Regions from separate parts of the Xenorhabdus bakwenae genome, predicted to be linked through region 3. Evidence: riboswitches for the same ligand, from Rfam matches in the RefSeq annotation. Region 3 holds a riboswitch; each other region holds the start of a gene.
What was found. A riboswitch is a leader RNA that binds a small molecule or an ion and turns the genes downstream of it on or off. The one in region 3 is predicted to bind thiamine pyrophosphate.

Region 1 (3,280 bases), 1.9 Mb from region 3:
ATGAGTGTCCGATTGTGTAATAACTCAGGCTGGATATCCGCGCCCATGATAGCCGGAATTCCCATCGCACGAACCAATATTGCAGAGTGAGAATGGGTCGCGCCATCTCGTACAATCACACCCACCAATTGATCTTGTGGCAATTCAGCCAATAAGTTAGCACTGAGTTCATCAGCAACCAGTATAAAACGCGCTGGCCACTGCCTGCTCCCCGTAGAGGAACCATTCAGATGAAACAACACCCGCTGACCGAGCGCCCGCAGATCCGATGCCCTCTCGCGCATATAAAGATCTTGCAAGCTGGCAAACTGTTCCGCATATTTTTCAATCACCGTTTTAATCGCCCATTCCGCTACAAAACCGTTATCAACGGCACAAAACAGATCCCGCTTGAGTTGAGGATCATTTAATAAATGGGAATAGAGATCAAAAATGGCGGCGCTTTCTTTCTGTGAACTGGCAGTAAAGCGCTTGCTGATACGACGGCATTCCGCAGTGGCTTCTTCAAGCGCCAAAGTCAGCCTGGAGCGTTCAGCCTGATAATCCGGCGTCAATGCTTCAGTCACTTGTTCCAACAAAGGTTGGGAGCGATCTTGCCATCCCTGTGCCAGAACAATGCCATTAGAAATAGCAAGCCCCTTAATGCGGGTCTGGCGATACTGGCCGAACACCCCTTTGGTTTGCGCCTGAGCGAGAACAGCAGCAAGTTGCATCGCCAGTGTCACCATGAAAGATTCTTCACTTTCATCAAATAACCGTCGCTCATATTGCTGGACAACGAGTATTCCCTGCAATTGGCGACGATAAATAATCGGTACACCTAAAAAAGCCCGCAGACTTTCTTCTCTTACCTGGGGAATATATTTAAAACTGGGATGATCACGGACATCAGCGAGATTAATTAATTCGGATAAACGCCCAACTTGCCCCACGACACCTTCATCAAAGGCGAGACTAATTGCTTGCCCCCTGGGTTTTCTCAACCCCTTGGTTGCCATCAGGTAATAACATTGCCGCTGATGATCCGCCAAATAAATAGAGCAGACATCCGTGTTCATTGCCCGGCACGTTTCATTGACCAATAACTCAAGCGCTTCAGATAAATTAGCTGCCATTGCAACCTTTTCAACAATTTCCCGTAAGCGCATGAGCATAGCAATAACCTAACTTTTTCTACGACGATGTAAATAAGGTGAATGGAATAATGAAGCCGGCTCCTGCGTTGACATCACAATAAAAGAGAATTCTTTCATCACGCGGCGATAGACATCGCGTTTAAAAGAAACGACCTGCCGGACAGGATACCAATAACTGACCCAACGCCAACCATCAAATTCCGGTGTCTTACTGCGCTGCACATTAATATCCGCTTCATTACACAATAACTGTAATAAAAACCAACGTTGCTTTTGCCCAATACAAACAGGCTTTGTATCCCAACGCACCAAACGTTTGGGTAATTTGTAACGCAACCAACTCCGGGTTGAGGCAAGAACCCGTACATCTTTGCGATTTAAACCAACTTCTTCGAACAACTCGCGATACATTGCCTGCTCTGGTGATTCCCCTGGATTGATACCCCCTTGAGGAAACTGCCAGGAGTGCTGCCCATAACGGCGAGCCCACAGAACTTGCCCTTGGCGATTACAAATTACAATTCCTACATTCGGGCGGTAGCCATCATCATCGATCACCAGACTACCTCTCGGTATAACAAATTTAAAAAGATAGCTAATTGTTTCACACTCATCTCAAGCGGTAAACCTCTATGATTAGACTTTGCAGACGTAGCCGAAGTCTCTACAATACCGCTATCTCAACGGGGTGCGGCTGTCGCAAAACAGTACTGCTGAGAACAAACCCGTCGAACCTGAACCGGTTAGTACCGTCGTAGGGATTTGAGACGCTACTCATTGATATAATAGATGTCATTTTCATTTAGCACCTTCTCAGATCCTTTGCTATCTGCTAATAACAAACATTAAGTAATTGATGTATAGAATTATCAATATTGCTAACTATTGATATATGCAATTATAGGAGAGCAAAGTGTTTACAAAATTATTTCCCCGCTTTATGGCTATCAGCCTGCTGTCTATTGCTACCAGCGTTTTTGCTCAGACAGGCCAGGCAAAACCTACCCTGACAGTTTATACTTATGATTCATTTGCCTCTGAATGGGGACCCGGGCCTGCCATCAAAAAAGCCTTTGAAACCGAATGTGGCTGTGAACTGAAACTGGTTGCGTTGGAAGATGGCGTCTCCTTGCTGAACCGTTTGAGAATGGAAGGCAAAAAAACACCCGCAGATATTATACTGGGGTTAGATAACAACCTGATTCAAGCCGCTCAACAAACCGGATTATTCACACCAAGTCACGTCGATACCTCAAAACTGAAATTACCCATTGCATGGCACAACACGACGTTTATTCCTTACGATTACGGTTATTTTGCCTTTATTTACAACAAAAATACCCTACCTCATCCCCCCCAAAGTATGGATGAATTAATCAATAATCCCCAGAATTGGAAGATTATTTACCAAGACCCACGCACCAGCACGCCGGGTTTAGGGCTATTGCTCTGGATACAAAAACTCTATGGCGACAAAGCCGCTCAGGAGTGGCAAAAAGTGGCGCCAAAGACACTCACTGTGACTAAAGGCTGGAGTGAAGCCTATGGCCTGTTTCTGAAAGGTGAAGGTGATATGGTGTTGAGCTATACCACATCTCCTGGCTATCACATGATGTCAGAGAAAAAAGATAACTACGCCGCCGCTATCTTCAAGGAAGGACATTACTTGCAAATTGAAGTGGCCGCTCAGGTAGCCTCAAGTAAACAGCCAGAACTGGCACAGAACTTTTTGAATTTCATGCTTTCTCCGGCATTTCAGCAAGCCATTCCAACAACCCAATGGATGTATCCTGTCATTGATATCCCTTTGCCCGACGTTTTCAAACAACTTCCTGTTCCTGAGAAATCCCTGCAATTCAACGCAGATGATGTGGCAAAACACCGTACAAAATGGATACGTACATGGCAAAGCGCTGTCAGCCGTTAATCGCGGGTTGGTTATTGCCGGGGGTTCTTGCCGCCGGCCTGTTAATGATGGTTGCCCTGTCGGCGTTCGGGGCGCTGTGGTTCAATGCACCTGAAAGCCATTGGCAGGCATTTTTGCATGACAGTTATCTCTGGCATGTCATTCTGTTCACCTTCTGGCAGGCATTTCTCTCTGCCGTTTTATCGGTAACACCGGCCATTTTTCTGGCTCGGGCACT
Region 2 (3,280 bases), 1.2 Mb from region 3:
TTAATTTTGGTGAAAGCCTTACTGCTTCCGCCTTCAACCATATATGTGGCCAATGTCCACGGGCTACCAGAAAACCCGATCAAAGGCACTTGTCCTGCCAATGCCTTACGAATAGCCCGCACGGCATCCATAACATAGCCTAACTCCAGTTCGGGATCAGGCTCAGGCAATTTTTCTACATCAGCATGATTCTGAATCGGAGAATGAAAACGTGGCCCTTCTCCCGTTTCAAAATACAGCCCTAATCCCATCGCATCAGGAATAGTCAAAATATCAGAAAACAGGATAGCGGCATCCAGCGGAAAGCGGCGTAAGGGCTGGAGAGTCACTTCACAAGCCAATTCGGTGTTTTTACATAACGAGATGAAATTTCCCGCCGCCTGACGCGTAGCTTTATATTCAGGTAAATATCGACCGGCCTGACGCATCATCCATACCGGGGTGATATCGACGGGCTGACGCAATAAGGCACGCAGATAGCGGTCGTTTTTCAACTCATTCATGACAAGCTCCCTTGATTAATTTATGCACGACAAACACACGAAAAAACTGGCGCAGTTTAACATGCCTGAAATTGAACTTCTGGCATAACCTCCCATAACGTGATGATTACTGATGACGGCATAACGCCACCGTATCTTCAATTAAACGGCGGGCAATCGTATCAGGGGGAGGAATCAAGGGAAGATTATCATAACGGTGCCAATCTGCACTGATCAGTTCAGCGGGGTCAATATTGATTTCACCGCTCTCATAATCGGCCAGAAAGCCTACCATCAATGAATTCGGGAAAGGCCACGGCTGGGAGGCGACATAACGCAAATTACGGATCGTAATCCCGCTCTCTTCCATCACTTCACGATGCACAGTCTCCTCCAGCGTTTCCCCCACTTCAACAAAACCGGCCAGCACGGTATGAATCCCATTACGGTGACGCTGGTGTTGTGCCAGCAAGATATGGTCATCACGGCGAATACCGACAATGATGCTGGGTGCAATTTGTGGATAATAATGTTCATGGCAGTGGTGGCACAAACAAGCCCATTCACGCTGGCTATGCTGCATCTCATGACCACAGTAACCACAATAGTGATGTGAACGATAAAACTCAGCCAATTGAACACCACGCCCAACCAACTGAAATAACTTAGCATCCCGATCAGCAATTAAACGGGGAGAGGACATATCTGAAGCCATTTTCTGACGAACCAACCAGACCGTCTCCCCCAACCACTCACCGATGGGTTTTGCCATATGGCCTTGCAATGACCATTGACCGGCCGTACCTAAAGGTAACTCTCCTTGTGGTAGCCAAACCCGATTCTCAAGACTGACAATCCACCAGCCTTGTTCTCTACCTGTCAGTTTTTGTTGCATAATCTGTTCCATCATGGGTTATGTGATTTATGACGTCTTCAATCTCGTTATAGTAACCGCACTGGTGAATACTCTTCTTAAATAGGCGTCACAGTAATGTCAAAACAAATGCGCCCAAAAACGGGGTTGTAGTTTTCACAATCCCCTTTATACTTTGGGGTGTTTTTTCTTGTCGGAGTGCCTAGCGTTCAACGTATATCACGATGGACACAGGCTGAGACCGTTAATTCGGGATCCGCAGAACCTGATCGGGCTAATACCCGCGAAGGGAACAAGAGTAATCACTCCGCTGCCAGTATTTTGTACATTTATGCAATCATGTACAAATACCAATCAGCCCCAACCATTACTCCCTGCGAGCTCCAGACAAGCAATTTTCTCAACTTAAGCCTGATCAACAATGAGACAGGCGATAACACAGTCAGGAATTTGCTATGTCTAAGTCCAACAATATCGTTATTTCGAATACGGTTATTCCAACGGCTGATATCTCGCCTAAAGCCCATCCAGCGAGGCCACGTAAGGTTCAAAGAGATGCGGCACAAGCATTTATCCATTCCGTTCAAGGGGTGACTTTTCCCAATTCAAAGCGCATTTACCTTGAAGGCTCACGCCAAGATATTCAGGTTCCTATGCGTGAAATCCAACTTTCTCCCACATTCATTGGGGGCACGAAAGAAAATCCCCAATTTGAGGCAAACGAACCTGTCCCGGTTTATGACACTTCCGGCTCTTATGGCGATCCTGCTGCCATACTGGATGTAAGGAAGGGTTTACCTAAGATCCGCCAGCCGTGGATTGATGAACGCAATGATACCGAACCTGTTTCAGCCCTCAGTTCTGATTTTACCCAACAACGCCTTGCTGATGCCGGATTGGATCACCTGCGCTTTCACCATCGTCCACATCCACTGAAATCCAGGCAGGGTAAGTGTGTCACCCAATTGCACTATGCACGCCAGGGGATCATCACACCAGAAATGGAATTTATCGCCTTGCGTGAAAATATGGGGCGCGAGCGCATTCGCAGTGAAGTCTTGCGCCAGCAACATGCAGGGCAAAGTTTCGGTGCCAACTTACCGGAAAACATCACAGCCGAATTTGTCCGTCAGGAAGTTGCTGCCGGCCGTGCGATTATTCCCGCCAACATTAATCATCCTGAATCTGAACCGATGATTATTGGTCGCAATTTTCTGGTGAAAGTGAATGCCAATATCGGTAACTCCTCCGTCACCTCCTCTATTGAAGAAGAGGTGGAAAAACTGATCTGGTCTACCCGCTGGGGCGCAGATACCGTGATGGATCTCTCCACCGGACGCTACATCCACGAAACCCGCGAATGGATACTACGCAATAGCCCGGTTCCCATTGGTACTGTCCCGATTTATCAGGCACTGGAAAAGGTCAACGGCATCGCAGAAAACCTGACATGGGAAATGTTCCGCGATACCTTGCTGGAACAGGCCGAACAAGGCGTGGATTATTTCACTATTCATGCTGGCGTGCTGCTACGTTATGTCCCGATGACCGCCAAACGCCTGACCGGTATTGTTTCCCGTGGCGGCTCAATTATGGCGAAGTGGTGCCTTTCCCATCACCAAGAAAATTTCCTCTACACCCACTTCCGCGAAATCTGTGAAATTTGTGCGGCCTATGACGTCTCCCTCTCTTTGGGGGATGGGTTGCGTCCTGGCTCAATTCAGGATGCCAATGACGAAGCCCAATTCGCAGAATTGTATACTCTTGGCGAGCTGACCAGGATCGCATGGGAGTACGATGCTCAGGTCATGATTGAAGGACCCGGGCATATCCCAATGCAACTGATCCGCCGTAATATGACGGAAGAACTCGAACACTGCCACGAGGCCCCATTTTATACTCTGGGACCATTGACGACCGATAT
Region 3 (3,280 bases):
ATCCCAAAAATATCGTTGAACTGGCGATTGAGGCAGGCTGTAATTGTGTTGCTTCAACTTACGGTGTTCTGGCGTCTGTTTCTCGCCGTTATGCCCATAAGATCCCGTTTCTGGTTAAGCTTAATCACAATGAAACGTTGACCTATCCCGCCCAATATGATCAAACTTTGTATGCCAGTGTCGAACAGGCATTTAACATGGGTGCCGTTGCAGTAGGTGCAACAATCTATTATGGTTCTCCCGAGTCACGCCGCCAAATAGAAGAAATTTCAGCCGCCTTTGAACGCGCTCACGAACTCGGTATGGTCACTGTGTTATGGGCTTATCTGCGTAATTCCGCTTTCAAGAAAGATGGGGTTGATTACCACACCAGTGCCGATTTAACCGGCCAGGCGAATCATCTGGCCGCAACGATCGGCGCTGATATCGTTAAACAAAAAATGGCTGAAACTAACGGTGGTTATACTGCTATTGGGTTCGGGCACACGGATAAACGCGTCTATAGCAATTTGACCTCTGAACATCCGATTGATCTCGTTCGTTATCAAATTGCTAACTGTTATATGGGACGCGCTGGATTAATCAATTCAGGTGGTGCTTCTGGAAACAATGACTTAAGTGATTCTGTCCGCACTGCCGTTATCAATAAACGTGCCGGGGGAATGGGATTGATCCTTGGCCGCAAAGCGTTCAAGAAATCGATGACAGAGGGCGTTGAGTTAATCCGCTCCGTACAGGATGTTTATCTCGATAAGAAAATTACCATCGCCTAATCCATTAGATTCAGTACGTTCAAAATGGGGATCTTTGCATCCCCATTATTCAAAAATTCACCACCATTGATGAAAATGGTGGACTGGCCCAATGCCATGACCAACCTGCAAACTATCCGCCTGCATCAGCGCCTTTTGTAAATATGTTTTGGCAACCGGCAACGTACTTTGCCAATCAGAGTACCGGGGGCGTAATGCAGCAAGTGCTGCGGATAAAGTACAACCCGTTCCATGAGTATGCCGTGTATTGACTCTGGGAGCGCTGAAACGCCACTCCCCGTCCGAGGTAAAAAGCCAATCCGGGCTTTCCTCATTATTTAAATGTCCGCCTTTCAATAAAACTGTCTGGCATCCCATTGAACGTAATGCACGCCCCTGCCATAACATTTCATCTTCAGTATTGGCAATATCACATTTCAATATAGCTGCTGCTTCCGGTAAATTAGGGGTGATCAAAGAGACGATCGGCAGTAATTGCTCTACCATTGCGGAAACAGACTCTGGTGATAACAAAGGATCACCGCTTTTCGCTACCATAACAGTATCCAGTACAATGTAAGGAATAGGATAACGCTGCAACGACTCTGCTATTACAGCGATATTAGCCGCATTCGACAACATACCAATTTTGGCACTGTCAATCCTGACATCTGAAAGCACAGACTCTAACTGAGCAGCAACAAAGAGGGGATCAAGTTCATACACGGATTGTACACCCAGTGTATTTTGCGCAACCAACGCAGTGATAACTGTCGTGCCGTAGGCTCCAAGCGCAGAAAAGGTTTTTAAATCGGCCTGAATGCCGGCACCACCGCCGGGATCGGTTCCTGCGATAGTCAGTGAGTTAATTCTCATTATGGTGATTCCTGCCACCAGCTAAAGAAAAGCGGGTATCGGAATAAGAGATACCATGACTTCCCTACGCTGGCATTATCCAGATCAGGGAATACGGGTACTTCTCAGTTCAATAAAGAACGCCCCGAGTCAAAAAAAATCACTCTATTAGTATCCCAATAGAGTGATATTTGCAATAGGTTATCGCCAGATAATAAAACTAAACTAACGATAAATAGATTTAACCAGCAATCAGATAGCCGCTAAATTAAATTTATTACTATAAAGTTTTAACGTTTGCAGCAGCAGGACCTTTAGGACCATCCTGAATTTCAAACTCAACTTGTTGGCCTTCAGACAATGTTTTAAACCCATCTTTCGTAATAGCAGAAAAATGTACAAATACATCTTTGCTACCATTAGATGGAGTAATAAAACCAAAACCTTTAGACTCGTTGAACCACTTCACAGTACCAGTGATTTTTGCCATTTCAAAAATTTCCTTTGACTCACTTTATTCGCCTATTGGCATCAAAATAAACAAACCAGTATTAGTTACTGTTATTTATTAACAGAACTTTACTTCGTTTACCCATGTGTTTTATCACATACTCTTTATATAATCGCAAGCCATTTTTTTCAGGTGCTGGAGACAACGCACATATTTAAAACTCTAAATTCACATTCCGATTTGAAATTACTCAATAACCTTTAAGTCGCATAACCCCATGAATAAACGTAAAAAGAAAAATTCACCCAAAACAATATCTTTAATAAGACTAATATATAATACTGTTTTACCTATCAGTTATGGTGTAGGCCAGAGAGTTATTGTTATACAAAATTCATTTTAGGTAGCTGTAAAAATTATGGTTAATCTCACTTATTATTTTTGAACGTACAATATAGCCGCTTTACATGTAATCAGCTTACTTTTTGTTTGTCCTTTATTAAATATTGTTCAATTATAATATTTGTGGGATGACTTTTTACTATTCATCCGTATGATCATCCTCATACGATTTATTGATTTCATGAAGTGCATTTCGCCGGAGTAGTTAGCGTTTAAAATAAAACTACATTGTCAAAAAAAGAGTATAAACATTCTTATTCTGTATTATGGAGAAAATACAGAAATAATATTTTATTAAAAATAGAATTCACCAGAGAATGGCATTTAGTTACATAAAATAACGGTAATGCATTATTTATCACTGACAATCAGCCGGGCATAATACCCGGCTGAAAAAACATGGCGTGGATTAGCAACTAATCTGCTTATCTCTTGGCTTTCTTTGAGCGAACAATCAAATAACCAATCCATAAGACACCAATCCAAAACGGCATCAAGATGACTGAAATACGAATTGGGGGCATCGTTAGTATAATAACAAGAATGAATGCCAGGAATACTAAACACAGGTAGTTTCCAAATGGATACCACAGTGCCTGAAATTTCGTCTTGACACCTTCTTTATCTTTAGCTGAACGGAATTTCAAATGAGCACAACAAATCATAATCCAGTTAATGACCAGAGTTGTTACCACTAATGCCATTAACAACTCAAATGCCTTACCGGGCATAACATAGTTAATCAATACACCAATTGATGTTACCAGCGCGGATAAACCAATAGACAAGACAGGGACATTGCGTTTGTTAACTTTTGTGA

Region 1: another riboswitch for thiamine pyrophosphate. It lies ahead of thiB (thiamine ABC transporter substrate binding subunit); the one in region 3 lies ahead of thiD (bifunctional hydroxymethylpyrimidine kinase/phosphomethylpyrimidine kinase).
Region 2: another riboswitch for thiamine pyrophosphate. It lies ahead of thiC (phosphomethylpyrimidine synthase ThiC); the one in region 3 lies ahead of thiD (bifunctional hydroxymethylpyrimidine kinase/phosphomethylpyrimidine kinase).

Annotation. Positions count from the first base shown of each region.
Region 1 covers NZ_CP119194.1:2,405,951-2,409,230, forward strand. The annotation lists gene ptsP (phosphoenolpyruvate--protein phosphotransferase) at 1-1,154, opposite strand, end outside; gene rppH (RNA pyrophosphohydrolase) at 1,164-1,694, opposite strand; TPP riboswitch at 1,811-1,915, shown strand; gene thiB (thiamine ABC transporter substrate binding subunit) at 2,077-3,063, shown strand; gene thiP (thiamine/thiamine pyrophosphate ABC transporter permease ThiP) at 3,039-3,280, shown strand, end outside.
Region 2 covers NZ_CP119194.1:3,301,278-3,304,557, reverse strand. The annotation lists gene hemE (uroporphyrinogen decarboxylase) at 1-503, opposite strand, end outside; gene nudC (NAD(+) diphosphatase) at 610-1,377, opposite strand; TPP riboswitch at 1,541-1,665, shown strand; gene thiC (phosphomethylpyrimidine synthase ThiC) at 1,812-3,280, shown strand, end outside.
Region 3 covers NZ_CP119194.1:502,367-505,646, reverse strand. The annotation lists gene fbaB (class I fructose-bisphosphate aldolase) at 1-773, shown strand, start outside; gene thiD (bifunctional hydroxymethylpyrimidine kinase/phosphomethylpyrimidine kinase) at 831-1,628, opposite strand; TPP riboswitch at 1,673-1,765, opposite strand; gene cspE (transcription antiterminator/RNA stability regulator CspE) at 1,888-2,097, opposite strand; gene PXH59_RS03010 (amino acid permease) at 2,886-3,280, opposite strand, start outside.